One region of the Paenibacillus sp. P13VS genome, then DNA from elsewhere that is predicted to be linked to it. Evidence: riboswitches for the same ligand, from Rfam matches in the RefSeq annotation. Region 1 holds a riboswitch; the other holds the start of a gene.

What was found. Region 1 has a riboswitch for ZMP and ZTP ahead of GUA98_RS05345 (bifunctional 5,10-methylenetetrahydrofolate dehydrogenase/5,10-methenyltetrahydrofolate cyclohydrolase). Riboswitches for the same ligand answer to the same signal wherever they lie in the genome.
Region 2: linked by a shared signal. The riboswitch ahead of GUA98_RS14585 (TIGR01440 family protein) and the one ahead of GUA98_RS05345 (bifunctional 5,10-methylenetetrahydrofolate dehydrogenase/5,10-methenyltetrahydrofolate cyclohydrolase) in region 1 are both predicted to bind ZMP and ZTP.

The regions. Positions count from the first base shown of each region.
Region 1 covers NZ_WYEV01000003.1:46,154-61,084, forward strand. The annotation lists gene GUA98_RS05295 (helix-turn-helix transcriptional regulator) at 1-22, opposite strand, end outside; gene GUA98_RS05300 (DUF2975 domain-containing protein) at 190-666, shown strand; gene GUA98_RS05305 (helix-turn-helix domain-containing protein) at 676-909, shown strand; gene GUA98_RS05310 (sigma-70 family RNA polymerase sigma factor) at 1,075-1,602, shown strand; gene GUA98_RS29355 (DUF4179 domain-containing protein) at 1,589-2,347, shown strand; gene GUA98_RS29930 (hypothetical protein) at 2,372-2,494, shown strand; gene GUA98_RS29360 (hypothetical protein) at 2,507-3,064, shown strand; gene GUA98_RS05320 (hypothetical protein) at 3,112-3,912, opposite strand; gene GUA98_RS05325 (hypothetical protein) at 3,925-4,197, opposite strand; gene GUA98_RS05330 (beta-galactosidase) at 4,427-6,790, opposite strand; gene GUA98_RS05335 (helix-turn-helix domain-containing protein) at 6,911-7,768, shown strand; gene GUA98_RS05340 (hypothetical protein) at 7,868-8,491, shown strand; gene GUA98_RS05345 (bifunctional 5,10-methylenetetrahydrofolate dehydrogenase/5,10-methenyltetrahydrofolate cyclohydrolase) at 8,637-9,431, opposite strand; ZMP/ZTP riboswitch at 9,543-9,624, opposite strand; gene GUA98_RS05350 (ribonuclease) at 9,750-10,187, shown strand; gene GUA98_RS05355 (barstar family protein) at 10,204-10,479, shown strand; gene GUA98_RS05360 (hypothetical protein) at 10,718-11,083, shown strand; gene GUA98_RS05365 (ABC transporter substrate-binding protein) at 11,310-12,323, shown strand; gene GUA98_RS05370 (hypothetical protein) at 12,431-12,883, opposite strand; gene GUA98_RS05375 (hypothetical protein) at 12,931-13,377, opposite strand; gene GUA98_RS05380 (iron chaperone) at 13,627-13,968, shown strand; gene GUA98_RS05385 (threonine aldolase family protein) at 14,146-14,931, shown strand, end outside.
Region 2 covers NZ_WYEV01000005.1:176,080-191,010, forward strand. The annotation lists gene upp (uracil phosphoribosyltransferase) at 1-401, opposite strand, end outside; gene glyA (serine hydroxymethyltransferase) at 632-1,879, opposite strand; gene GUA98_RS14585 (TIGR01440 family protein) at 2,147-2,740, opposite strand; ZMP/ZTP riboswitch at 2,883-2,964, opposite strand; gene GUA98_RS14590 (low molecular weight protein arginine phosphatase) at 3,102-3,674, opposite strand; gene GUA98_RS14595 (manganese efflux pump MntP family protein) at 3,798-4,358, opposite strand; gene GUA98_RS14600 (hypothetical protein) at 4,322-4,567, opposite strand; gene GUA98_RS14605 (L-threonylcarbamoyladenylate synthase) at 4,572-5,795, opposite strand; gene spoIIR (stage II sporulation protein R) at 6,034-6,693, opposite strand; gene GUA98_RS14615 (FtsW/RodA/SpoVE family cell cycle protein) at 6,944-8,164, opposite strand; gene GUA98_RS14620 (FtsW/RodA/SpoVE family cell cycle protein) at 8,413-9,633, opposite strand; gene prmC (peptide chain release factor N(5)-glutamine methyltransferase) at 9,719-10,603, opposite strand; gene prfA (peptide chain release factor 1) at 10,629-11,696, opposite strand; gene GUA98_RS14635 (SUKH-4 family immunity protein) at 12,093-12,698, opposite strand; gene ychF (redox-regulated ATPase YchF) at 12,924-14,024, opposite strand; gene GUA98_RS14645 (GNAT family N-acetyltransferase) at 14,132-14,602, opposite strand; gene GUA98_RS14650 (hypothetical protein) at 14,761-14,931, shown strand, end outside.

The DNA.
Region 1 (14,931 bases):
AGATTAATCGTTCCAATTTCATGAGTAAGGACCGCCTTATTCAACGTTTTTATTCATTATCGTTGGTCGTTATTATATCACAAGTGATTGCTTAACAATAATAAAATAATAAAATTCAATAATAATTTATTGTAAAACGATAAATAATATGATAAATTCAAATCACTTAAAACAAGTGAGGTGCTTTTTGTGAAACGAGGTTCAACATTCTTTCTGAAAATCGCTGTTCTGCTTATTGGGCTTCCCATTCTGGCGTTGTGCATCTTCGGCATACCTTGGTTAGCGAATCATCCGGTGAATCCGAATTATGCCGGTTCGCTATATCCTATTGTGATCATGATGTATATCTCCGTCATACCGTTTATCATTGCGCTGTTCCAGTCATTCCGTCTTCTGAGCTATATCGATAAGAACGAAGCCTTTTCTTCATTCTCAGTCAGATCTTTAAAAATCATAAAATATTGTGCTATTGTAATTAGTAGCCTATATCTCGTGATGCTGCCGTTCGTTTTTCTGGTCGCAGATAAGGATGATGCGCCAGGGCTTATTATTGTCGGAATGGTTCCCATCTTTGCTTCGCTGGTCATTGCAGTGTTTTCCGCTGTTCTCCAAAGACTGTTACAGGAAGCCATTGATATTAAATCCGAAAATGACCTAGTGGTTTGAGGTGAAGACATGGCTATTATAATCAATATTGACGTGATGCTGGCTAAGCGGAAAATGACAGTTACCGAACTTGCGGAGAGAGTTGAGATTACGATCGCCAATATTTCCATATTGAAGAACGGGAAGGCGAAAGCGATACGTTTGTCCACTTTGGAGGCAATTTGCAAAGCGCTGGATTGTCAGCCCGGAGATCTATTGGAATATAGAGCGGATGAAGACGAAGACGCCATTGAGCAGTCTTGATAACGATGCAGATACAGAAGGCAGTCGAACGATGATGTTCGGCTGTTTTTGGTTAGAAAATAAGAATTTAATCATGATTCGAAAATAATAGTAACCTTTTGTGAACCAAATGAAGCCATTGGTGATCTAATGATTAGATCGTATTGAGGAGGAGGGGAATTCTTCGTGGATTTGACCGAGAAAGCAGAACTTGCACGAAAAGGGGATAAGCAAGCATTTGTAGCATTAATACGGACGATTCAGCAGAGCCTCTATGTTATAGCAAGATCAATCGTAAAGAACAACGAAGATAGTGCAGATGCGATGCAAGAGACCATTACCAAAGCATTTACCAGTATACATACATTAAGAGAACCTGCTTATTTTAAAACATGGATTATTCGGATACTAATCAATGAGTGCAATCAAATGAATCAAAAAAAGAAGCGAGTATCTCTGCTCCCTTACGACTTGAGAAAGACTTCATACAAGGATGAGTATGAACAGGTTGAGCTATTTGAGGTGATTGATGAACTGGATGAACAGCTTCAAACAATCGTCACGCTCTTTTATATCGAGGATTTGGCGATTAAGGACATTGCCAGGGTGCTTGAAATTTCTGAGGGTACGGTAAAGTCACGTCTGTTCAGGGCTAGAAAGCTACTTTCTGAGCTCATGCTAGGGGAAGGAGAAGATAAATATGAGTTATCATGATCCGTTTGATCACGAAATTAAACAATTTCTTAAACCGAAATCACAAGACGTCGTCCTTCCCGATACAGTCCAAATGGCTGTGGAGAATGCTCTTTCTTCACTACCTGAGCAAAGATCGAAAAAGAACGCTCGCCTTAATCGTTGGAGATGGGCTGCTGCGTCTATAGCTCTCTTATTTGCTCTAGGGGCGGTCATGATCTATACCGTTCCAACCTTTGCTGAAATGATCAGATCTTTATTTGCCAAAGATAATCCCGATATCGGACTCCTGCGCGCACAAGAGCTGGGATTGGTACATAATCCACATATTAAAGTAAAGGACAAAGGATATACGCTTGTCATTGAGGAAGTTGTAGCAGATCCTGCACGAGTCACGCTTGCACTTCAGCTTTTTGATAAACAAGGAGAGCATGATCGATATAAGCTGAGTCTAGGGGAGCAGAACACCATTACGATTAAAGATGCACAGGGAAACAATGTGGGCAGTATGTACGATATGGGTTATACAAATGATTTTTATTATATGGTCGAATTTTTTAGTGAGCCGCTCCAAACGGACAAGATTACGATTGAGGGAAATATTAATAACCTTGGAACTGGCAATCAACGTACGATAGAAGGAAATTGGAATTTTAGCTTTGACCTGGATATGAAAGAGGCGAACAGTAAGACCCGAGTTGAGGAACTCTCTGGAACTTACACAACACCACATGGAATGACCGTCAATTTAAAAAGGATCACATGAATGGTACAGGGAGTACGATTCGAATTGGAGACCGAACTGAATGATGCAGCCATGGCAAGCTCCCCCGGTGATTTGTGGGAAAAACAAGCATTGAGCTTTCACTTTGAAAATCTCGAAAACGAAGAAATCCACTCCGTAAATCCATAGAAATCTGGTTACATGGACAGCCTGATGACATCTGACTATAACGTAATTGAAAAAGGAAAAATGCGATGGAGCTATACGTTTAAGTATCTCCCTGAGAATGAACCTTACCGTTTTGTATTGGATGGATACTCTATTGCAGAAGTGGATGGTAGCAAGTTTTCCTTTAAACCTGCGGAGTTATTAGAGCCTAAGTCTTTTAAGGTTTTGAAGGATAAATTGGACATCATTGGGACTTCGTTGGAGAAATCACAAAATGGTGGCGAAGCAGATGAACTAGCTGTATTATTCTACGGAGAAATGCAGAATGAAATTCGTAATGATGAGTGGAAAGCATATGATTCTGCAGGTAAACAGTATAATGTGAGTAAGAGAGGAGCATCGACCTTAATGGATACTCTGTCCAACCATTGGGGAGAGGGATTCATTGGCATGGGAGATCGTACAATGGATAGTCCTTTCGAATACCGTATTGAGGGGTTAGATCATATTCCAGAAGAACTTAGCCTAGTGAGAGAAGTGGTCGATAAACGATATAAAGATCCTAATTGGTCCGAAATACTAAATGAGTAACCCAAAACGAACTTATTCCTGTCATGGAGTAAGTTCGTTTTGGGTTTCTAATGAATGAGTTCATACCATTGAGCCCATTCCTGTTTGTTGATTTTTTGTACGGGCTTAACTTGATTAGTCTTTGAATTATATCTAAACAGAATCAGTTGATCAGAGGGATACTCACTAATGTAATCCAGAATGTTCCCGTTTTTCTGCCATAGAACAAGATTAGTACTTATATAATTGGTCGTTCTCGGGAGAAAGCGGAAGCTGTCTTTAGTTGGATCATATATGGCTAACGAGCTTTTTTCAGTGTTTCCAAATGAAATGGCGATCTCATCTCTTTTGGGTGACCAATGATAGGAGGCAATGGTTTCAATGGTTTGATTTCTTTCCTCCTGCAGACGATCATTCAACACCATAAACTTCCCGGTTTTAACATTCACAAGAATAAGGGTTTTGCCCGCACTCCGCTCAGCATGAATGGCTATCCAAGTCTTCGACCGGGAAACATCCATACTGATAATATCCAACAGTTGATCATCGAATTTCCCCGTATTTATGATGTATGCTTGCTCTCCTACGGCGACCTTAATGGATTCAATCACGTTTTGTTCGAATGAAGCCTGATCAGGTTTATTCACCACGTCTGCTTCTAAGATAACATTCATTCCCGTCCAAACTATTTTATTCGCACTGACCTTCTTATTAAATTGGTTGGCGCTTGGGTAAATGGACGAATCAACGACCTTGTGTTCAACTGAACTTTTAACAGAAGTCTTCGAGACTGATTGTTGTGGGACACTCAACATGGATAATGAACTGAGCAGGATAGCACTTGATAAAAGAATATGCGTATATTTCATGATTACATCTCCTTATTGGTTGGAGGAGTGCAGTGAAGCCGATCCTCTGGAATGGCTGTCTGTAGAGATAATATGATGGGCCATCTCATAGGATGACTCGTAGAGGGTGACGTCCCAACTTTTGGCAGCCTCCACATATTTGGACGGATTACGCACAACTATTCCGCTGATTTTGAATACATGGGGGAGCTGCTTCGCGATCCGCAGATAAGCTTCGGCTCTCCAGCCAAATCCTATAATCCCAAAGCTGATTGGTTTACTTAAAAAAATCTCCTCACTTCTCATGCTTCTACTGAAAGAAATATGTATGTGTATTTCCTGTATTTTCTACTCAAGGATACCACGTAGCTGAGCATTTAAAACGAAAGAATTGGAAAAAAGCAGGTGCAACCCGAATATTTAAAAGAACCTGAACGGATGTTTAATCCTTCGTATGACGAAGTTAACCTACACAGCGATATGAGAAAAAGCCCTGAGTTGTTCGATTTGAACGAATTCAGGGCTTTATGCGATCTTAGTTGGAGAATGGGACGGATAGTTGTCCAATCGCAGCAGCAGTTTTAACCGGATACAACGCGACTTGATATTGCGGAATGGCTTCAATACGGCGGAATTCGGCGATCTCGACTCCCTCAAAGCGCTCAATTTGTGCCTGATTGACAAAGGTATGGACCGTTCCTCTGCGCTGCGGCGTTATGGATAAGTGCAGTTCAGAGAACTCAAGCTGCGTGTAAAATTCCTTCAAACCGATGGACCAGGTCTTGCCGTAAGAAATATGATCCGTAAATAGTCGGCCATTCAGGAACGCTTCAGCCACATCACCTTCATAATCCACCTCAAGCCATACATCATGAACATGAGCCGGCCATTCTCCGGCAAATTGCAGCAAGGCCGATTTCTCCGCAGGTTTCTCGATCAACACCTCTGGTGTATATTCAGGCATATCTATTGTATAGGTAGTGAAAAGAGTGGAACCCCCGTGTTGACAATGAACAGTGCTGGAATTTTGGGCATGCAAATCTTGCTCTGGATTGGGATACAGCGAAACAGCAATATGGGAAGATCCTGTCGATGTGCAGATAAGCTGATGATTACTGACCGTTACAGGACAATCGCTGAGAACCAGTGTTGGTTGTCCCCATAGTTCAAAAGTGTATGCTTTTTGCGCTTCTTCTCTTGAAAGCAAAACAAAACGTACGGAACCACCATCCGTGGTTAGGAAGTTAACTGATTTATTTTTGTCCACGCTTGGTTGAATCACATAACAAGATCCGTGATCCAATATTACACTTCCGCTGGACTGTAGATCCTTTAGTTTCGTTTTGGAAACGACGTATTCCGGTGTCATGCCTTCATGTGCATAGAAGAAAATCGTTTTTTCTTGATTTGTATTGATCATGGTGAGCAATGGAGCCGTTGAGCTAAGTAGGGTCACGCCATGAAGTTCCAGATTAAACGGCAGCATCAATCCGATTCCTTCAGGAAGCTCAAGTTCACCTTCAGCAGGGAAGGCAACGCTGCCTTTGGATGTTTCCAATTCGATGCGTAATTTACGGCGGGGCAGGTCGACCTGGTCCTGAAAATTATTCAGGAAAACAAAGCCTGAGCCGTCTTGATGTCTGACACACCAGCGTAATGTCTCTGTATCTGTCGGTTCGATGGTAGACTGACCTTCAGGCAGAACCGTTCTCATCGGAGCAAGGATCGATCCGAAAGACTCAAGGAACAAAGAGATGGCGCGGATGCGGTCATAGGATGCACCAACTCTGCCGAATTCACCCAAGGGAGACTGGTAGTCATACGTAATTTTCGGCAGGAATTGCTCATTGAGGTAACTCTTTTTGCCGACGGGGTTGGAGCCGCCGTGATACATGTAATAACCCAGCAGATTGCTGCCGCTGGCCAGTTTGACAAGGGTCATGGCTTCAATGCTGTTTGCCGGGACATATGGCCTCACATTATAACTAACCTGCATACCGCCAGCCATTTCACAATACGCAACGGGATATTCAGGTGCGTCAAAATGAACGGGCTCCGCCGGAGTAATATGAAGATCACGATACACAAATTCCTTGCTTGGAGGCTGGTCAGGCAGCCAAGAAGTATAAGCATAACCTGCAAGCATAGGCAAAAAGCCTTCCTCAGGAACGGCAGCTCCGCCCCAAGCGGTAGCCGTGAAGAACAGCGGACGAATGCCTGCATCCTCGGCAATGCGGCGCAGCTCGGCCAGATGAGTTGTACCTCCGGTTCCCGAGGACAGAAACTTACCGGTTTTGTAACCCCAGGCATCATTCGGTGCTCCGGCGTGCATGAATTCATTTTCCAACTGTACGGCTATCACGGGTCCTCCGTCCTGATACAGGCTGCCTTTCATTTGACTAGCGATTTCCCGATACAGTCTGCGTGTAAGCTTCAGATATGCAGGATCATTCGAGCGAATCTCAATAGGTTTGGAAACTACCCAATCCGGAATTCCTCCATTGCGAACCTCGCCGTGGCAGAATGGACCGATACGAAGGATAAGGGGCAGATCCAGCTTGGCACACAGATCGATGAAATGACGCAGGTTTCGATTCCCACCCCATTCAAAGACCCCTTCTTCTTCCTCATGAAAATTCCAAAAGACATAGGTGGCTACGATGTGAATTCCACCGGCCTTCATTTTCAGCAGTTCTTCTTCCCAGTACAAGTATGAAAACCTGGAGAAGTGAAATTCACCTACAATAGGGATGAAGGGCTCGCCATTACGAGTCATATAATAATTGGTGAATCCAAAGGCATCTCCTCTGGGATTGGCACCACCAAGCATACCCAATTTTCCGGGATGGATGTTCTTACGGTCTGCATCTATTAAAGATAATTTTGAGATGTGGCTCATTGCTGGGACAACCTCCTTGTGATATGTTCTTTACGATGAATTCTACTGTGTTCAATAATAAAAGAAATATCGTTACAGCTACATTTTATATGGAATAGATCATAGCGAGGTAGTGTGATAATGGCTAAAAAACATGCGGATTATGCTATAGTTGGACACAGGCCCTTTGGAATATTGATCGCAGGTCATTATAAGGAGTTGAACGGATATGAAATTCATCGACCAACGGGGAGCATCGACTGGTTATTAATGTATACGCTTTCGGGTGAAGGGGAAATACAGCATGGCAAAAATTCGATAACCTGCATAGCGGGGGATGTGGCGATTCTTATGCCAGGGCTTCCGCATCATTATCGAACGAAGCAGGATCATTGGGAATTTATATGGGTACACTTCATACCCGATCCCCATTGGAGTACTTGGTTGAAGCTACCTGAAACGTCAGCTCGTTTCATCTACCAGCGGATAGTTTCGGAAGAGGTACAGCATGATTTGCAAAATGCTCTTCAAAGATTGGTGCGTCATGGATTTTCGGATGGCCGTTCGGAACAATATCGCCGATTATCTGAGCTGGCCCTCGAGGAGACGTTGATTCATATTCAACACACCTATCCACCGGATGTTCCGGCGACGATGGATCCCCGAATTGCGGAGATCATGCGGTATCTGCAGATGTATCCTGCGCAGAAAATAAGCATACCGGAACTGGCGAACCGATGCTGTTTATCCACCTCACGCCTCTCTCATTTATTTAAGGAGCAGGTAGGGGATACGATTCTAAATACAGTTCACAAGTTCAGATTGGAGAAGGCAGCGCAGCTTCTCGCTGGAACGAATCGGCAAATCGCAGAGATTGCTGCGGATGTCGGATTCGACTGCGGTATACATTTTACAAGAAAATTCCGTGAAGCCTTTGGCGAGACACCATCGGCATTTCGGAAACGAAAAAATAACCTTCAAGCGAGATTGTTGGATTGATCTAATAAACTGCTGAAGCGAAAGACAAACCAAATGAAAGCATCTATAATGTGTAGAACGTAAAATAAAGTTGTAGCATCAGAGGAGGACAAGTGCAGCATGAACCTTTTTCACATCCAATCCATCATACACGGAACTGATCGAACTGCAGCCTTCCTGGAAGATAACTTTATCGGGATCGATTGGCCAGCTACAGGGGATTTGGAACAACTGCCGACTGAAGAATGGAAAGAGCAAATCGGGCAGCATTATGCCATACCTGAATCGGAGCTGAGCGGGATAATAGGTACCCTACAGGCATTTGTAAACATCATACAGGATGGAGATCATGTCTTAATTCATGACGATGAGTGGGTATATGTTGGAGATGTCGGTGACTACTTTTATGATGACTCCGTTAGCATTGAAGAAGATTCGATATGTCATCGGCGAGGCGTAACGTGGTTGGGACGAATTCCACTGACAGAGATAAACGATAAGGTACGTGCTCTGATTTCGAATGCTTCGATCATTTCAACATTCGAGTATCCACTTTCACAGGCTCAATTGGAGCCGTGGATTTCAAGAACTTCCGAAACGGAAACGGCAGTTCAACATTCGGTTGGCGTAGATGACGGAACAGTGCAGGAAGCTCTCGACGTACTAAGGAAGGCATTACAGAGTGAAGACGAGGAACTTCGTATTCGTGCGGCGACGGCCATTTTACAATATGCGAAGAAATAAAAAGAACATGAACAGATATGTAGAGTAACGAAAATGGAACTAGCAGATATACGAACTTTCAATGCTCATTACGGTTTATGTCTATACACTAAGAAGCACGCAAAGCCCTCATGAAACGAGTGAGCTTTGCGTGCTTTCGTACATATTATGATGTTTTTTCAGATTGCATGCAGGCTGATTTGATCGTGTGTTCGATCAGCGTAGCAATGGTTACGGGACCAACCCCACCCGGGACGGGTGTAATGGCAGATGACGGAGTCAAGCAGGATGAAAAGTCCACATCACCGATATTGCCTTTATTGTAACCTGCATCAATGACAACTGCACCAGGTTTAATCCAGCTTCCTTTTACAAAACAGGCTTTGCCAACGGCAGCAATCACGATATCTCCTGACTTCACGATTTCTTCCAGATTGACGGTTTTGGAGTGACAGGTAGTTACCGTTGCATTTCGGTTAAGCAGCATGGCTGAAACGGGCTTACCGAGAATTGGACTTCTTCCTATGACCACAGCGTGCTTGCCTTCGATGGGTACGTTATAGAAATCCAGAATGCGGATAATTGCTTGTGGTGTGCAGGAAGGGAAAGCGGCGATTCCAAAGGCATTTAACGCAAATCCTAGGGTGGTAACGCCATCCACGTCTTTCTCTATGCTTATAGCATCAAAAGCGGCTCTTTCATCGATATGATGCGGTACCGGGTGCTGCAGCAGAATGCCATGAACGGATACGTCTTCATTTAATTTGGTTATTTCCTGAATTAATTGCTCCGTTGTAGTCTCTGCAGGCAAAACCACTTTAATCGAATGTACCCCTATTCGGGCACATGCATTGCCTTTCATTCGTACATACGTTTCTGATGAGGGATCATCACCAACCAAAATAGTCGCTAGACAAGGTGTAATTCCTTTCTCCTTCAACCCGGCAACCTTCGCAGTCATCTCTTACTTCATAAAGTCCGCTACCGTTTGTCAATTCAACATTAGCTTCTCTGTACTCATGCTCATCATCGCCCTTTCCAAATAAAAAGAGGCAAGGAAATAAAACTTCCTTACCTCGGCCCAGGCGTACGGCTTGATTAGACATCATATGCTCCCTCACGGTTCACCGTGTTCGCCAGTTACATATGACCATATTACCTTGATAGTACTTCATTTTGAAATGTACATCAATCCTTTTAACTTTAGCTATACTTGGAACTGTGTTCAGATTGGTATATACTTTTTTGAGTTAAGAAGATTAAAAGGAGATTATAAGCAGTGTATATTAAAAAATGGCTAGGTGCTGTACTCATTATTCTTGCGACGATGCTGGTCGCAGGTTGTTCACTTGAATCGCTAACTGTAGATGATTCGACCCAGACTCAGGCTGTCTTGAACCAATTTGACGAAGTGGCCAATTATCTTGCCGAGCATCAGGAGCTTCCGGATAATTATATTACCAAGAAGGAGGCCAGAGCTTTAGGCTGGGAACCAAGTGAAGGAAATCTGCAAGATGTGGCCCCAGGCAAAAGTATCGGCGGTGATATTTTTCAGAATCGGGAAGGCCTGTTACCCAAGAAAAAGGGAAGAACGTGGTACGAGGCAGATATCAATTATTCGGGTGGAACCCGGGGGAGTGACCGAATCCTCTATTCCAGTGATGGCTTAATATACAAGACAACCGATCATTATCGCACGTTTGAACAAATCAAATGACCAAAGGTAGGATGGTATGAAGACAGTAATCATTGATGGAAATGATATTCATGGAAAAGAAGAGCTGCATGATATTCTTCAGGCGAAGCTGGGGTTAGATGACTCTTACGGGCGGAATCTCGATGCGTTATGGGATGTCATTACAGGCTTCATTTCAATACCACTAACCATTCAATGGGTGAATTTTGAGGCCAGCAGGGCTGTGCTTGGAGAATACGCTGATCAGCTATTGGAGTTAATGCGTGAAGCAGAAGAAGAGCTGGATCAATTTCAATTGGATCTGAAAATGTAAAAACGAACGGGCAGTCCGCTGAGGACTGCTTTTTTTAATGTGCAACATGTTCCATGAGACTTCCGTTAAGGAGTTAAGGAATCCACAGGAGGTGAGGGTCATTCCCAGGAAGTTATTGTACTTCATTTATGTTCTGTCACTGGTTAGTCTGACAACATCTTGTGCAAGCACGTCCACGAATGCAGATGCTGATAACGGTCTAAGCGAACTATATGTTGCAGCATTGGAAGAGGTCATCATGATAGATTCAGCTCTTAATAGATCAATGGAGTATATATCAATAGATTATGATCGGACACCTGCATTAAGTGATTCTGATGGACAACATATAATGGAGTTCTTACAAACGGAATATAAGGTGGACGTTTATAACCTTACTTATGAACAATTGCTTAAGCAAGGTTTATATGAAGGTAATGAAAGCAATCTCCGAGGAATTTTACTGCGGATCGAAAAGGTTGAGCTGGCGGACGAGAAGAATGAGGCCACACTTGAGGTCAGTAAATATCGATCGAATGAAGGTTCCATCTCTGTAAGAATAACGTTGCAATATAGGGATAACCATTGGATGGTAGTTGATCATAATACCTTGAAAGAGAGCTAATACAGGATAAGGATGGGAGATTACAAGGTTCCACGAATACTAAACAATCTGTCTTAAAAGTCGCCCATGGCGGCTTTTTTTTGTTCCTGTAATGAAAGCTGTCTGCGGGGTGAAACATTCAATATAACTACATTTTACAAAGAGAACTAGAATTAGCTTGTCAAATAGACTGCATCATGATAAAGTGATAACGATTATCAATATCATTTAAAAAGGTGGGTTTACATTGTTGAGGCGATCTAATTCGATCTTGCTTATACTGGCACTAACCGTGCTGCTGGTACTAAGTGCATGCGGTCAGACCAAGACGACGAGTACAGCGACGGATGCAAGTGCAAACACGGCAGAGCAGACAACTGACTCAGCATCAGCAGCTGAACCAGCGACAACTGACGAAGGGGAGACCGTTACATACCAATCGGATGCGGGAGAAGTTGAGGTACCCAAAACACCGCAGCGTGTCATTGATTTGACGGCGTTTACGACAGGATACTTTGTAGCACTGGATGTTCCCGTGGTAGGAGCTCTGTCTGGAGCAATGGGCAATAAGTATATCAAGGATCAATTGATAAGTGAAGGAACGACTGATCTGGGTGAGCAGCCTACAGCGGAACAGCTGGTAAGCCTCAAACCAGATCTGATCATTGCTTATACGGGCACAGAGGGCCTTGATCAATTGTCTCAAATTGCCCCTGTGGTTCAAATTCAATATGGCAAACTCAACTATAAAGATCTTATGCTTGAATTAGGCAAGCTAACGAATAGGGAAGATGCAGCGAAAGCCTGGGTTACAAACTGGGAAGCGCAGATTAGCGAATGGAAACCCAAAGTAGAAGCCGCAGTCGGTGACCGCACTGTCTCCATTCTGAATCCATACGCGAAGGGATTGTACGTATTCGGCCATAACTATGGTCGTGGCGGTGAAATCCTCTATGGTGAATTTGGCTTGAAAGCCCCGACCAAGGCTCAGGCAGAAGCAATTGACAGCGGAACAGGCTTTGCTTCGATCTCCATGGAAGTGCTGCCGGAATATGCAGGTGACATCATCTTTACCAGCCCGTGGTCGGGCGATACAAGTGATGCCGAGGTCGTATACAGCAATACACTGTGGGAGAATCTGCCTGCTGTTAAAGAAGGACATGTCTTCCAGCTGGATAACACGTCGGACACTTATAATGATCCGATCACTTTGGAAGGACAACTGAAATTTATTACGGACAGCTTGCTTTCAGTGAAGTGAACATTGTAAATTAAGCATCTGTGAAGTAAACAAGCGAAGAGCACCCTTATGTCACTAACTTGACAAGGATGCTCTTTTTTTGTTTGAATTCATCTGTTTCAGGGCTCTTAGTCATCGGAATACACAGTTGCATTAAAACTTTCGGGTCCGAGCCTGACATTACTTACGCCGGTATCCGGACCATAAGAGAATGTCGCATAGGCGGAGTAGACGAGCTGGCCATTTGCCGGGGGAGCGACATTATAATCAGAGCCCGTAAAACTGAGCACACACGGACTGAAGAAAGGGTTGCCGAGGACAGTCCTTTCTGCACGGTACACCAGCTGCTGCGAGGCTCCCAGACCACGATATACCTCAACGGCAAGAGAACCGTTGTTAAATAACTGATTGGCGGTTACCGTTACGATACCTGAGAAAAGTGTGCGGATGATTGGTCCCGGATTACTTACTTGCAGCCCAACCTGAGCGAACAATAACGGAACACCGTTTGTGAAATTGGGAGTGAGAACGCCCTGACCTTTAGATCCTTGAGAAGTTCTTGCATCCAATAGCTTAACCAATTGAAGTCCTCCTTTCTTCGAAGCTGAGGAGTAATCGAAACGTAGAGTTAATCGTCGCTGTAAGCTACAGCATTGAAGCATTCCGGTCCAAGACGGGTGGCTTGTTCTGATGCGGATACAGGGACGAACGTTGCAAAGCAGGAATAGATGAGCTGCCCGTTGGCTGGTGCAGGCACATTATAATCCGAACCTTCAAAGCTCGCCAGAATCGTACTGTCGTTAGGAAATACAGGCTGGGAAACTACATAGATCGGTTGCCCCGTATAGGTTGCCCCTCTGAATATTTCAAAACGAATAGACGAAGGCAAGGAAGACACATTGGACACCGAGATACGATAGGTCCCATTAAATTGTGTTCGAATGATCGGCCCCGGATTAAAAATATTGAGTCCAACAATCCCCAGCAGGGTAGGAGTATTTGCGCCAAGCATGACGTTGAGCGGGGTAATTCCTGCTGATCCCAGTGACGTACGGGCGTCAAGTGTACGAACCATAGCAATTCCTCCAATCTATCAATTTGCCATATGATATGTTATTCAGTGGAAGGAGTTGTCCGCTTAGCGGCAAGAACTTTAAGCTGCTCCAGAGAGATACAGCACGAATCAAACGATTTTTTATTTGGAGACTTGAGATGAACGTGTATACTTGAGGAAAAGAGTAAGTTAACCAATAAACAAACGAACTTAACTAATTTCCATATAGGAGGAGTTTACTTGAAAGAATTTGAAGATTTTCTGACGCGGATGGATAACCCTGACCAGCGTGCTCGAGCCGAAGAAGTACTGAATTGGGTGGCTACAACATTTCCTAACCTAAAGGCCAAGATTGCATGGAATCAGCCAATGTTTACGGATCATGAGACCTTCATTATCGGATTCAGCGTTGCCAAACAGCATATGGCGATTGCTCCCGAGAAGGCAGGCATTCTTCAGTTTTCAGACGAGATTGTGGAGGCTGGCTATGATCACACGAAGGAATTGATTCGAATCAAATGGAGACAACCCGTGGATTTCTCTCTGCTGGAGAGAATTATTGCTTTCAATATTGCAGACAAGGCAGACTGCTCGACTTTTTGGCGAAAGTAAAAGCAAAGCATGATATAACGGCTTTTCACGAATGACAATGATTATGTAAAGGTTAAATAGAAAGGTGTGAGCCAGATGGGGCAACATACGGGTAACCAAGCTAAAGATCAGATCGAAGAGACATCTGCTGAAGAGACTGCGGGGTATGGCTTGAGCGATACACCGGATACATCATTAATGGATGCGTTCATGGAGGCTGAGTATATCATTGGCGGTCATGGCAGTCGCAAAATCAAGGTTCTCCAGGAAGCATTTCAGCACATTGACGGTGAGATGTACAGCGATCATTACGGGAGCGGAGAAACCATTGAACATTTCCAGCGGCGGATGGCTGAAGTACTGGGCAAGGAGGCAGCCATCTTTTTCCCAAGTGGTACCATGTCACAGCAGATCGCGCTGCGGATTTACTGTGATCAAAAGGAACTGAAGCGTGTAGCTTATCATCCCCTGTGTCACATTGAAATTCATGAAGAAAACACGTTGAAGGAGCTTCATCAGATTGAAGCGGTTCTGCTTGGTGACAAGGACCGGTTGATACGATTGGAAGATGTACAAGCGATCGAAGGCGACATAGCCTGTCTACTGCTTGAATTGCCTCAGCGGGAGATTGGCGGCCAGCTGCCTGCATATGAAGAACTCGAAGCCATCTCGGCTTACTGCCGTGAACGGGGAATCAAAATGCATTTGGATGGAGCCAGACTGTTTGAGATCACACCTTACTATCAGAAGTCGGCCGCAGAGATCTGCAGCTTGTTTGATAGTGTGTATGTATCTTTTTACAAAGGCATTGGCGGAATTGCAGGAGCAATACTGGCTGGAGATACGGATATGATAAAGCAGTCCCGAGTTTGGAAACGCCGGTTTGGCGGGGATTTGATCGGTCTATATCCATATATTCTAAGTGCCCAATTTTATTATGATCAACGCATCAATAAGATGGGAATCTATTACGAACAAGCGAAG
Region 2 (14,931 bases), on a different contig from region 1:
AGCATTGGGTCGATAACAATCAGCTCACGCTCCGTAACGTCTGTAGGCAGCTTTGTGTAGTATTCAACAGGTTGCAGTGTTTCCGGGTCACGGAACAGACCAACATGTCCTACTTTTGCCGCAGGAAGCAGTTTAACAACGCCATCCAGCATACCCAGACCTGCGCGCAGGATTGGTACCAGACCAAGCATACGACCAGAGATGACCTTTCCTTGTGTTTCAGCTACAGGTGTTTGCACATCAATAGACTCGAGCGGAATCTCTCTTGTAATCTCGTACGCCATCAGCGTAGCCACTTCATCCACCAGTTCGCGGAAATCTTTCGTATTCGTACGCATGTCGCGTATAAACGTCAGTTTGTGTTGAATCAAGGGGTGATCACATATTACTAATTTTCCCATCTAATTTGTCCCTCCGGTAAGTTCTTCATGTACAGCATTACCAATAATGCCTAATTATCATTCATAGGCCCGATAAATCCTGTATATTATATCATCACCTACACCGAATTACACCATCAAAGGACATGTAATCATTACAGAAAACCGAATACTATAAAAATAGGACCGGAAACTTGGCATGTTCCGGTCCTTTTTACTCTAGTTGTACAATAATTCCATGTGCCTGTGGACTAGTATTTCAGATCTGTGTACAGCGGGAATTGGTCTGTCAGAGCCGTTACTTCCGCGCGGGCCTCATCCAGCTTCGCTGTATCTTTAGGATTTTTCAATGTTTTGGCAATGATTTTACCGATAGCAACCATGGCTTCTTCGTTCATGCCACGGGAAGTAGCTGCCGGAGTACCAATTCGAATGCCGCTCGTTACAAACGGACTTGTCGGATCAAATGGAATTGCATTTTTGTTCACGGTAATACCGATGGAATCGAGCACATGCTCAGCTTCCTTACCTGTGATGTTCACGCTGCGAGTGTCGATCAGCATCAAGTGGTTGTCTGTACCGCCGGATACAATGTTCAATCCTTCAGCAATCAGTGTTTCAGCCAAAACCTGAGCGTTCTTCACTACGTTTTGTGCATAAGTTTTGAACGAAGGCTGCAGGGCCTCACCCAGTGCTACCGCTTTGGAAGCAATAACGTGCATCAAAGGTCCACCTTGGGAACCTGGGAATACCGCTTTATCAATTGCAGCTGCCCAGGATTTGCGGCACAGGATCATACCGCCACGAGGTCCGCGCAGCGTTTTGTGTGTTGTCGTTGTTACGAAATGGGCATGAGGAACCGGGCTCGGATGCAATCCGGCAGCAACCAGTCCTGCAATGTGGGCCATGTCCACCATGAACAATGCACCTACATCGTTTGCGATAGAAGCGAGTTTTTCAAAATCAATCGTACGCGGGTATGCACTTGCGCCTGCAACAATCAGACGAGGACGGTGCTTGAACGCTGCTTTGCGCACTTCATCGTAATCGATCAGGAAAGTATCTTCCTGTACGCCATAGGCCACGAAATTGTAGAGCAAACCAGATGCATTCACTGGGCTACCGTGAGTCAAGTGTCCACCATGAGCAAGGTTCATGCCCAGCACCGTGTCACCAGGTTTCAACGCTGCAAGATATACTGCCATATTCGCTTGTGCTCCCGAGTGAGGCTGTACGTTTACGTGCTCAGCGCCAAACAGTTCCTTCGCGCGGTCACGTGCGATATCTTCCACAACATCCACATGCTCGCAGCCACCATAATAACGTTTGCCTGGGTATCCTTCAGCGTACTTGTTTGTCAGTACAGATCCAAGTGCCTCAATTACCGCTTCACTTACGATGTTCTCGGATGCAATCAGCTCAATGTTGTTCTGTTGGCGTTTCAACTCCAAATTCATCGCTTCAAGTACTGCAGGGTCATTCTTACGCAATTGTTCCATGTTTAAATTCCTCCCAGTATATTAGTGAAGTTATAAAGCAAAATTAAAAGGTTACACTCGCCACTCCGAACGCAGCACAATCTTCCGATCGCTGTTATCCCCAGATTTTTTGAATCCCCCTTTAAAGGGGAAATCCGGTGATAGCCTATGCTTCCGATGTAGCTTTCTTTCAGAAAGCTTTTAGGCGAGCACTTCGTTTCTCCAGATTTGTCCTGCAGTCTCCGTTTTCGTGTAAACATTAATTTCGCTTTATAGTAGGTTGAAGATTTAGTCGCAAAATGTCGAATCTGGTTGCTCTTCCATCTGATACACCGCACGTTCGCCGCCAATCAGCTTCGGACGGGTCAAGGCTGTCGTCACACGGGCTTCCCCAATGTAGCGAAGCGCTGTACGGAAGGGAACTGCCACATGCCGTAAGTGCATGCCAATCATGGTTTCCCCGATATCCACTCCCGCATGAGCCTGCACATGTTCAGCCAGGCAAGGATCACTCAGCGAGCGATAAGCTGCGGATGCCATGGAACCGCCTGCCTTGGGAACGGGCACGGCACCCACTTCAGTCAAACCAAGACGTGTGAGCAATGAACGCTCCATCACCAGTGCGCGATTCAAGTGTTCACAGCACTGGAACACAGGCTCGAAGCCGAATTCCTGCTGTACCTCGCGGATCCCTGCAAGAAGCTGCTGTGCTACATCAACGGCACCACTCGTACCGATCTTCTGGCCTGCAACCTCGCTTGTGCTTGTACCGATCACAACAATCTGTCCAGGTCCAAGCTTTCCGGCAAGTGCCAGTTCACGCAGAATGGATGCGGTCTGTTCCTGCAATCCGGGTTGTTCCGAATCTAACTCAATAGTCATCCTATCGCCTCCCGATAAAATCATGCCTGACTTCCTCACGGCAGCCCGCTCTTGTATTCATGCACGGCATCTCAGGTACTATTATAGCGAATAATCAGATGAAAGACGAAAAAAAGAGCAGTCTGCGGGTATCGCAGAATTGCTCTTTTGCCCAGGCGACCGGCCGTTTGTTCCGGTGCTCCATTGTGGTTGTGCCCACTTCGTCGCCAGTTACACCGGATCCCTGTTTTCCCCTTCATCATAAAACAACCCACGCTTAAAATCAACGGGTAATTTACACTACATGTTCGTTTTTGCATATAAAAATAAATTTGGAAATGGTTCATCACTGCCCAATTACATTGCCCTGCATAATCCCGGTTTATCCCAACTTGTCCAGAAGCCGATCCAATGCCGTCCTGATCTCTGCAGCAGCAATATTATAATCGTCACGACTGCCCCCGAATGGGTCGGATATATCAAAGCTTGGAATGCGCTGGCGGATCTCGATCACGCGCTCACGCTCTGATGCCAGAATCTCCTGACCGAGTGCACGCTTCAGTTCCAGTGTGGCGAACAGGCTGTCCAGTTCCTGAAGATCATTCAGAACCTGATCATCATTCTCCACATACTCTTTCAGCGTGTACGTCTTGTGTACCGAATCCGGAAAAACCTGCATGACATGCTGTTTATGGCTTCGCGTTAACGTAAGGACCAAATCCGCCCAGCCAATCAGGCTCGCGTCAAGCTGGGTAGATTGACCAGGCCCTTCCGCCTGGTGATCTCTTAATACAGCTTCGGCATGACGGGAAATCGGCATTCCCGATGCTGCCGCCACACCTGCAGAACGAACCTCTACCTGAATGCCCCGTTCCGCTGCGAGCTTGCGCAAAAGCCCCTCCGCCATGGGGCTGCGGCACGTATTTCCTGTACATACAAACAAAATATGTTTCATTGTGATAGCCTCCCCATTTCGCAAATGTTGTCGAATGATGCAATATTTTAATTTTAAATGATGAAAATTTAAAGAGTATCGTTATGACTGCTCAAGGGCTGCAACTGCTCCGCTCTATGACTATTAAAAAATAAACAACAGTCCAAACGCAAGCAGGATGGCTCCGCCAATCGCTTCACCATAATCACCAAGGTTCTGGCTCACTCGTCTTCCCAGCAGCAGACCCATGACGGACATGATTCCACCGCATGCACCAAAGGCAAGTACAGTCAGTACCAGATCACTGCTAAACATGCCGAGGGATACCCCAACGGAAAACGAATCCACACTCACACTGAGTGAAAATAAGATCACACCCAGCATGGAGCGATGGTCCACCAGCTTGGTGTCACCTTCACGAAATGCATTCAGAATCATGTGACCCCCAAGCAAAACGAGCAATCCGCCTGCAGCATACGTCGTGATGTCCCCAAGAAGTGAACTGACGTATTTCCCCGTGTACATACCGATCAGCGGCATGATCACATGGAACAGGGCCGTAACCAAGCTGATTCGCAGCACATCACGCAAACGAATGCCTTTCATGCCAATCCCAATGCCCAGCGAGAAGGCATCCAGCCCGAGGGCGACGGCCATAATCAAAATGGTTACCAACTGCCCCAGATGGGCAGACACATCCCACATTCCCATACCCCCAAGTCACGTAAAGGTTCTTGTACACGATATGCGGACAAGGACACAAACATGACGGGAGATAGAGAATGAATAGTCAGAGAGATGCAGGCAGGCGTGTCAAAAGGGGACTCTTCTAATCGGCAGGCCGTGGTTGGTGGTGCCTGCTGCCACGGCCTGCCGATCAGGTGGACCGGAGAGACGTCGTCAGCTCCGGTCATGGTGTTACTGGTCCCCAACCTGTATAAGTTGGTGACCAGCAGCCTTGAGCAGCCGATTCATGACGGCTGCGCCCAGCCCTTCGCGTGAGCAGGCTTCAGCCACAATGTATGTGGCGCCCTGCTCATCGCAGCTGCGCAGCGCGGCGTACAGCCGGCGCGCTGCTTCTTCAAGCTCGCTGGCATTGCCCAGCGAGAATACGGCATCGGCACGGTACTGCTCCGCGTGCTCGGCGAACGCCAGCACCGCGGTGCGCTCTCCGCGCTGCGCCGCCTCCGCGAGGGCGGCGCTGATCCAGGCCGCCACGGCTGGCGGCGGCCCCTCTACCACGCACAGCGCCCCTGTGGGCGCATAGTGCGTGTACTTCATGCCCGGCGAGCGCGGCGCCGGGCTGCCTTCGCCTTCGGACCCACCCGCGAGAATCGCCGGGTCCGTGGCGACATGGGCGGCAACGGCGGACAACTGTTCCGCCGTAATGCCGCCAGGGCGCAGGATGGTGACGGTACCGTCGTCACCGACCTGCACTACCGTGGACTCGACGCCCACACCCGTGGGGCCGCCGTCCACAATGCCGCCGATGCGGCCAGCCAGATCCTCGCTCACATGTGAAGCGAGCGTGGGGCTCGGCCGCCCGGAGCGGTTAGCGCTCGGCGCAGCCACTGGGCACGCCGCCGCTGCGAGCAGCTGCAGAGCAACCGGGTGATCCGGCATGCGGACACCCACCGTATCCAAGCCAGCCGTAACCCGCGGGGATACGGCACCTGGCTTAACAGGCAGCACAATGGTGAGCGGACCTGGCCAAAAGGCCTCAATCAGCGCTTCTGCCGCCTCATTCACTTCCGTAACCAGTGAATCCAGCTGATCGCGATGTGCAATATGCACAATGAGCGGATTGTCTGACGGGCGGCCTTTGGCTTCAAATATAGCCTCTACCGCGGCTGTACTGCGCGCATCCGCGCCCAAACCGTATACCGTCTCTGTCGGAAACGCAACGGTCTGGCCTTGACGAATGCAGGCAGCAGCAGCCTGCAAGTCAGCGAGCGCCTGCTGGTAGGCGCTCTTTTTTTTCTCATCGGATCCCTGTGCCTCAAGTTCACCCATAACCAAATTACCCACAACATGCAGCTCGTTCTCACTCATCAATGCTCTGACATCCCACACCGACGTAAGCAATCCTTCTGGTTTTCCCGAATCTTTGTTTCCTGTGTATTGCTCTTGTTCTCTACTCATATATCCCATCATCCCTAAACTTCAATAGGTTAGTAACCGCGGGGCCTCGACCTTGGCGGTAGCTGTCTTGCTTTCATTTCGAATACCTATAATTATAGCATATCTGTTCAACCTAAGAACGGGCTCGCTATCTCTCTTGTAAACCCCATCCGTTAAGCATGACAGCCATTCATTAAAAAATGGGGCAAAAGGGCAGCTTCCTGTATCGAAGTCGCCCTTCCCTATCATTCTCACAATATTAAGCAAACAACCCGGCTACCCAACCCCATAGTTTAACCGCCAGATCCACCAGGAAAAAACGGGCTTCCGGTGTTGCTCCCTGGACAGATGCTTCAGCATCTCCAGGCTCAGCAGCCGCTGCAGATACCGTAGACGGATTGGCCAGCGCATCCCCTGTGCTTGCATCAATGAAGCATAGCGGCGGAAACAGCACACACCACCAATTTTGACCCTTTCCTTCTCCCAGTGTTATACGCACTGCTTCATAATCACCTGCGGGATATACCGTGCCTCCGTATAGTTTGGTAGGGAACGGAACGACACCAAGCTCCACTTGATATGGATAGTCCAGTCCACGGCTGGCCAGCTCTTCTCCCACCCGATCTTCGATTTCAGACAAATGCTCACGAATGACATGGCGTGCATCATCCAGACTTTGCGGATTATCCAGCTCTGTAACCCAATCACTCATCTGGGCAACCACAGCATCCCGAATCTCGCGTTTCACCAGTTGGTCCCCTGGCGCATCCGAATTCGCTAGAATCCGCAAACGGATGGATTGCTCCGGAATTGCTGCAGCAGCTACAGCTGCATCCGTCTTCTGACCTTCCCACATCATAATAATCATCATAAGACAAACGATAATTAGTCCCATTTGTTTCACTGTTCTTCTGCTCATCCCGTTCTCCCCCTCGGCTCCCGTGATCATGTTCCCTGCAACTCTCTCATGTCTATCAGTATGCCCGGAAGAGACAGAAGTAAACCTAGCAAAAATCATGAATCTAGCAAATTCATTCTTTCATTTTAACGTGGTTGAGCCGGATTAAGAAAAGGCCGACCACATCTGTTACCGATGTGCATCAGCCTTGCTTAAGATCTATCAAACCTAACTGTTAATATATAACCCAATATATAACCCTATTCGATGATTACAACGCGCTCTTTTCTTTTCTCAGCAAATGCAGTAACCGGTCTGGCAAACCAGGCTTCTGCTCTCCAAGCAGCAGGTCGTCTTCCTCTTCATCTCCATATAATTTAATGCTCATGACCAGTCCGATACAAGCCATATTAATAAGCAATGAAGTCCCCCCATAACTGATGAACGGAAGGGTAATCCCTGTTAGTGGCATCAGTCCGAGGAACGCACCTATGTTTTCAAACACTTGGTATAAGAGCATGCCAATAATGCCTACAATAATGACCGGTCCCGCCCGATCCTTGCATTCCATACCAATGAGAACCATTCGGTGAATCAGAATGAAGTACAGCAGTAACAGCACCGACGCTCCTACAAAACCGAATTCCTCAGCAATAACGACAAAGATGGAATCCGAATAGGTATACGGCACGCGTCCACTTTGGACGGAGGTTCCCTGCAAATACCCTTTGCCGATAATGCCTCCGGAGCCTATAGCCAAGCCTGCGTTTTTGGTGTGCCATGTCGCCTTGGATGTGGCCTTTTCCGGTACGAGCCACGGATCTATCCGTTCCGCCCAGTGTTCACGGCCTACCTTCTCGAGAAAGGTAAAGATTTCATCATGATACGTCGTGTAGGCTTTGACGAAACCAAAGAAAGTTACGGCTACAATAACAAGGCCAATGATTGCGTGTTTTAGCTTGATATTACCGATCCACAATACCGCGGCCAAGATGACGACGTAACCCAGCGCGTTGCCCAAATCATTCTGAATCATGACGAGTGCAAACGGAACGAACGCCCAACATCCGATGGGAATGATATCTCTCCAGAACCCGAGTGTGTTTCGTTGGCGTCTCACAAGCAAATGTGCGAGAAATAGAATCAGGATCATCTTGAACAACTCCGCAGGTTGAAACGAAAGATTGTCCCCAAGCTTGATCCATCCATTGGCATTATTGATTGGTCCACCCACAAAGTTGACGAGAACAAGCAAAACGATGCCTAAGGCATACAGATAAAAAGCATATTTCACATACAGTTTGTAATTTACTAGTCCGATGCCCACTACTGCGACAAATCCGACAATATAAAACAACAAGGTTTTGATATGATGCCTGGCCAAAGTGGCATCCGTCTGCGTACCACTATAAATGACAAACACACTTGCAACCATCAGCAAAAACAATACAAACAGAATTACACCGTCCATCTTTTTCAGCATTCTCCACATCACTACAATCGTCCTCCCGGATACCTATACGCATTTTCCAAATTGACTTATAATTTCCATTGTATAAAATAGAGAGATAAATTGGAAATTTTAATCACCGCGTGGAGGATGGAGCCCAACTTACGAAAATTATTAGAGAAAATCCAGCAAAAGAAAAACCCTGGAAGCATCAGATCCAAATAGCTTGGATTGATCTTTCCAGGGTTCTATGACTCACTTGTTTTGTTTCCTGTACCTGATAAAAGGAATTACTGTTCCTGCTGGGACGGTTTCCTTCTGAACAACTTGAGGACAATATCCGTAATTCCCGGTTGTTCTGCAGAGCCCAAAATATCCTCGTTCTCTTCCGTATGAACCTTGATACTCATGACGATACCCATACTGATCATATTCAGTACAAGCGAGGTCCCCCCTGAACTGATAAAAGGCAGCGTGATCCCGGTCAGCGGCATTAAGCCGATGAACGGACCGATGTTGACAAAAATCTGGTAGAGCAGCATCGCTATAATACCGACGATGAGGTAAGGCCCTGCGCGATCTTTACATTCGAGAGCTATCAGGACCAGCCTGTGGATGAGAATAAAGTACAGCAGCAGCAGCACTGAAGCACCTACAAACCCAAACTCCTCCCCAATCTGCACAAAAATCGAGTCGGCATAAGCAAGCGGTACCCGATTGGATTGAATCGTTGTACCTTCCAGGTATCCTTTACCACTAATGCCACCAGAGCCAATCGCCAGCTTCGCGTTATAGGTCTGCCAGAGTACGTCTCTGGAGGTCTGATCCGGCACGAGCCATGGATCGAAGCGATCCGCCCAGTGAGAACGACCAATGTCCTTCAGGAATTTGACGATTTCATCATGATAGTGAATGTAAGCCTGTGTCCCCCCGACAAAAGCAGCCACAGCAATCATAAATCCAATGAGGGCATGGCTGAACTTGATATTGCCAATCCAGAGCAGTCCTACCAGAATGATCACATAGCTCAGTGCGTTCCCCAAGTCATTTTGCAGCAAGACGAGCAGCAAAGGTGGCAGTACGCAAAGTGAAACCGGTACGACATCACGTCCAAAATAAAGCGGTCGGTTCTTCTTTCGGGCCAGAAGGGCCGACAAGAACACAATGAGACAGAGCTTGAATAACTCTGCGGGCTGCAAACTGAAGCCAAAAATGGACAACCAGCCCTTGGCGCCGTAATATTCCTGACCTATAAACATAACCAGAATAAGCAGCACCATGCCTACTCCATAAATATATAAATAGTTTTTGATAATAACCTTGTAATTGATCATCGATATTCCAAAAAAGATCACGAAACCTAGAATATAAAAGATAACAGCGTTTCTCGTGAGCCCCTCCAGCTTCGGACGGCCAAAGGTCGTACTATAAATGGACAAAATACTGATGACCATCAGGATCAGTAAGATGAACACAATCGAGTAGTCTATCTTTTTGAATTTATGCAGCATGTAGTTATGTTCCCCCAAGCATTCAGCAATCTTCGGTATATCCCATTGTAGAGGATTTCGCGGCAAAAAGAAAACCCGCAGAACCTTACATTTTCGTCACCTGTTCCGAAGTACGAACACCCAGGACATGCCGCTCGATCCCGGCAAGGTCCGGAACAATGATAATTTCCGGCCAGTGTCCGGCGGATTCAAGCAATGCGGCGATGTCGCGAGCTTGTCCCTGACCGAGTTCAAAACCTATGACCTGCGGCGGCGCAGGCAGCAGTGCCAGCTGTTCCAGCATGACCCGGTACGGTGCCAGTCCGTCCGGACCGCCGTCCAGTGCCGTGCGCGGTTCATGATCGCGCACCTCAGGCTGCAGCCCGGCGATATCCGCCGCCGGGATATATGGCGGGTTGGACACCAGAATGTCCACCCGCACCCCTGCGAACGGGGCCAGCAGATCGCCTTCACGGAAGTCGATCTGTACCCCGTTCGCGGCCGCGTTCCGTGCGGCCACTTGCAGCGCCGCCGCCGAGATATCTCCGGCGCCGACCTGCCAGCGCGGGCGCTGCGAGGCGATCGTCACCGCGATCGCACCGCTGCCCGTGCCAATATCGACGGCGAGCGGAGCGCCGCCGGGAAACACGCGGTCGGCTTCGCGCAGCACAGCCTCGACCAGCAGCTCCGTCTCCGGCCGCGGAATCAGCACGGCCGGCGTGACCTCAAACGGCAGCCCATAGAATTCCTGGCTGCCGATGATATACTGCGCCGGCTCACCCGCAGCCTTGCGCGTGACGGCGTCCTCCCAGCGGCTGCGCAGCTCGCTGGGGAAGGGCTCCGGCTGCATCATGTAATACGCGGCGCCATAGACGCCGAGTACATGCTCCAGCAGCAGCCGGGCATTATTCTGCGGCTCGTACACGCCGCTCTTTTCCAAAAAAGAGGAAGCCTCCACGAAGGCTTCCCGACAGCTCTGTTCCGGCGTCATCACAAACTGCGCGCGGGTCACAGCATTATTCTCCTCTATCCATCATCTCCGTCTGCTCGGCAATCGTCAGCGCAGACAGGATTTCTTCAATCTCTCCGTTCATGACCTGATCCAATTTGTGCATGGTCAGACCAATGCGGTGATCGGTTACACGGCTTTGCGGGAAGTTGTACGTACGAATCCGCTCACTGCGGTCCCCTGTACCCACTTTACTCTTACGTTCCCCAGCAATTTTCGCTTCTTCTTCCTGGCGCATCATATCGAAGATCCGGGTACGCAATACTTGCAGCGCTTTTTCCTTGTTCGAGTTCTGCGATTTACCATCCTGACATGTCGCTACGATTCCGGTTGGAACGTGCGTTACCCGTACAGCAGATTTCGTTGTGTTAACCGACTGTCCGCCGGCACCGCTGGAACAGAACGTATCCACGCGAATGTCTTTGTCATGAATTTCAATATCGAAATCTTCAGCTTCTGGCATAACGGCAACCGTTGAAGTAGAAGTATGAATCCGTCCACCTGATTCGGTTGTCGGGATACGTTGTACACGGTGTGCACCACTCTCGTACTTCATTTTGCTGTATGCACCGCGGCCGTTGATGAGGAAAATAACCTCTTTGAATCCGCCGACATCATTCGTATTGGCATCCATCAATTCCACGCGCCAGCCTTGATTGTCGGCATAACGTGTGTACATGCGGTATAGATCCGCTGCAAACAATGCCGCTTCATCTCCACCCGCTGCTCCGCGAATTTCCACGATGACGTTTTTGTCGTCATTCGGGTCTTTCGGCAGCATGAGAACACGAATCAGTTCGTCCAGCTCTTTCTGACGGGCGCTGAGTTCTTCGATTTCCATTTTGACCATTTCACGCATCTCGTCATCCAGCTTCTCGCCTTGCATTTCTTTTGCTGCTTCGAGATCCTGACTCACCTGTTTGTACTCATTGTATGCTTCGTACGTCGGCTGCAGATCGGATTGCTCTTTGGAATACTCACGCAGCTTTTTGTTATCGCTTGCCACATCCGGGTCACAGAGCAGCTCGCTAAGCTTGTCATAACGGTCCGCCAATGCCTGTAATTTATCCAACATATATAGTCACCTCACGATTTATTTTTGGTAATGCGCTGCACGTCTTCTCTGGGCAGACGCTCCATGTTCATTATTTATATCATCTATTTTCATAACGCATAGGTTCTCAGTTCAACCGAAACCTGACCGTAACATTCATTAATGACCGACGCAACATCGCTACAACGTCATCAAATCCTTTACTTTTAAGTTATATAAAAGAACCCATGTACCTTACGCGGAGCTCTGCTTAAGTCTTACAAAAAGCGAGCTAAATTAACCTAGGTACACGACTCTTAATTATAGCATATTCTTCTCAACCTGAACAGATGCTTTTCCATCTGCCTACAGGTTCGCTTTAGATTATGGCATAAGTGACAATGGGCTTTATTCCATTATGTTACAATGTAACATCAACTACAACAAGCCATCTTCAAGCTGCTCAAGCACCAGGCTCCACCAGGATTTTTCATTCGATAAACTACCCGGATCCTGTTCGGCAAAGAATGCCCGGAGTTCGCTTATGGCCTCTTTCCGGCCGGAACCATGAATCTTTTTCTTTCCAGGTATGAGCTCTCCCCTTTGAAAAGCTGCCAGCTTGGCTTGGGCTTCTTCGAGTGTCATCACACTGGGCTCATGCACTTCCGAGAAATTCTCAATGAATTGAGCGTAACGCTGGAGAAATTCAAGAAACCGAAGCAGACTGGTGTTGATCAGCCCGTATTCCCCTGACGATGCATCTACCGAGTAAACTGCGCCCGTTCCTGTCTCCACACCGAGCAAGGCTGCCGTTTCCTCCCATTCATATCCGATCGGCAGAAGCGTAATGCAGCCACCTTCATGCTGTACTTGAATCAAGCCTCGTTCCGGCATGGACCGAAAATGGACACCCAGCAGATCGTTACCCTCATCGCGTAACTGAGGTAATCCCTTAACAAGAAGCAGATCACTAATCTCTTTCGGTAAATGCATCGCTCTCACATAGGCTTCATCATATGGAATACGAGTTACTGCATCCTCCATTGTCCATCCTCCCCCATGCCCTTTTCCTCTATTATATCCACACCGCGCAAACAATCCAGTATAAGCAGAACAAGCGGGTCGCCATCACAAGTCCTTCCCTGCTGTTCTCACCTACTCCCTCTAATCTGCCACTCTACCTTCATTCCAAATAAAAACCCTGCCATCTTCGGAGAAGACAGCAGGGCTGTTCATGTCTATCATGTACTGCTTGAATTGGTTATAAAATTATACGTTGAAACGGAAGTGCATAACATCTCCGTCATTGACAACATATTCTTTACCTTCCAAACGAAGCTGTCCGCGTTCTTTGGCACCGTTCATGGAACCAGCTGCAACCAGGTCTTCGTAGGAAACGACTTCTGCACGAATGAATCCGCGCTCGAAGTCCGTATGAATTACACCCGCTGCGCCCGGTGCTTTTGTACCCTTGCGGATCGTCCACGCACGAACTTCCTGTACACCTGCCGTGAAGTATGTGTACAGACCCAGCAGCTTGTAAGCAGCTTTGATCAACAGGTTCAGACCGGAATCCTCGATACCGAGCTCTTCCAGGAACATTTGTTTATCTTCGCCTTCCAGCTCGGAGATTTCTTCTTCGACTTTTGCACTGATCGGCACCACTTCTGCATTTTCAGCAGCCGCGAATTCTCTTACTTTTTGCACATAGGCATTGTTCGCCACATCACCGATCTCATCCTCGGCTACGTTAGCTGCGTACAGCACCGGCTTCAGGGTAAGCAGGTGCAGATCACGTACGATCAGACGCTCTTCGTCTGTCAATTCCATGCTGCGTGCCGGCTTATCTTCGTACAGAACTGCCTTCACTTTCTCCAGTACTTCCACTTCTTGAGCAGCCTGCTTGTTGCCGCCCTTCATGTTTTTCTTGGAGCGTTCGATTTTTTTCTCAACACTCTCGATATCCGCCAGGATCAGCTCCAGATTAATCGTCTGGATGTCGCTTACCGGGTCAATTTTGCCATCTACGTGAGTGATATTCTCATCAACAAAGCAGCGTACCACATGGACAATCGCATCCACTTCACGAATATGGGCAAGGAACTTGTTACCCAGACCTTCGCCTTTACTTGCGCCGCGTACAAGCCCTGCGATATCTACGAATTCAAACGCTGTAGGTACTGTCTTCTTCGGTACAACGAGTTCTGTCAATTTGTCCAAACGCTCGTCCGGTACTTCAACGATCCCCACGTTCGGGTCAATCGTACAGAACGGATAGTTTGCCGACTCGGCACCTGCTTGTGTAATTGCGTTAAACAGAGTGGATTTACCAACGTTAGGCAGGCCCACGATTCCAGCTTTCAAAGCCATGTATATGACAACTCCTCATTCATTACTTGTTCGGTATGGATAATCCTATACATTATATATGACAAACCCGGAGGCATCAAGGAACTTCGGGTTTCGTTTCTGCCTGGCTACCGTTTAAGTTCCTTGTACATCGTCAGATCCGTGATCTCGTACCCCATCTTGCGATACAAGCTGCTCGCCCGCACATTATGTCCAAACACATGCAAACCAATTCGATCCACCTGAAGACTGTGGGCCCTTTGTTCAAGTGCTTCCATCGTTTCGGTACCATACCCTTTGCCCCGATATGCTTCTTCCACAACAATATCGAGCAAGAAGGCTTCCTTACCCCGGCGATTGTCCGTAACGTTAAACCAGATGTACCCCACATTACCGTCCACTGGATGCACCAGGTTATAGATGTAGGCTCCAGGCGTATTCAGTCCTTCAGGCAAATAGCGATCATAAGATGCCTCAGCGAGCTCCTGCGCTTCTTCCTCCGCCCATGTCCCTGCTTCTACTTTCTCAACAGCAAAATCTGCAATGGAACGCTTACGAAAATCTGCAAATTCCTGTTCATTCATGGATACAAGCTCCATCGTATTCCCTCCCCGGTTCAAATTCCGTATTCGATTTTTCTAAGTCTTTATCTGAATGAAACAATTTATTATTCATCATACCTGAAGTGGAAAAAAATCTGCATAACTTTTATCAGACTTCCATTGTTTATTAACCATAACGAGAGGAGCAGATCTAAATGAACAGACGTCGCAAACGACCTTCAAGGAAAATCATCATTCTCTTGGCGGGTGTGGTTATCTTCATTGGGATCATTATAGGCATGGCGTATCCCACCATAGACCAATTCCGATCACTCAGGATCACCATCCATAATCAATCAGACTTCGATCTTACAAATGTTAATGCA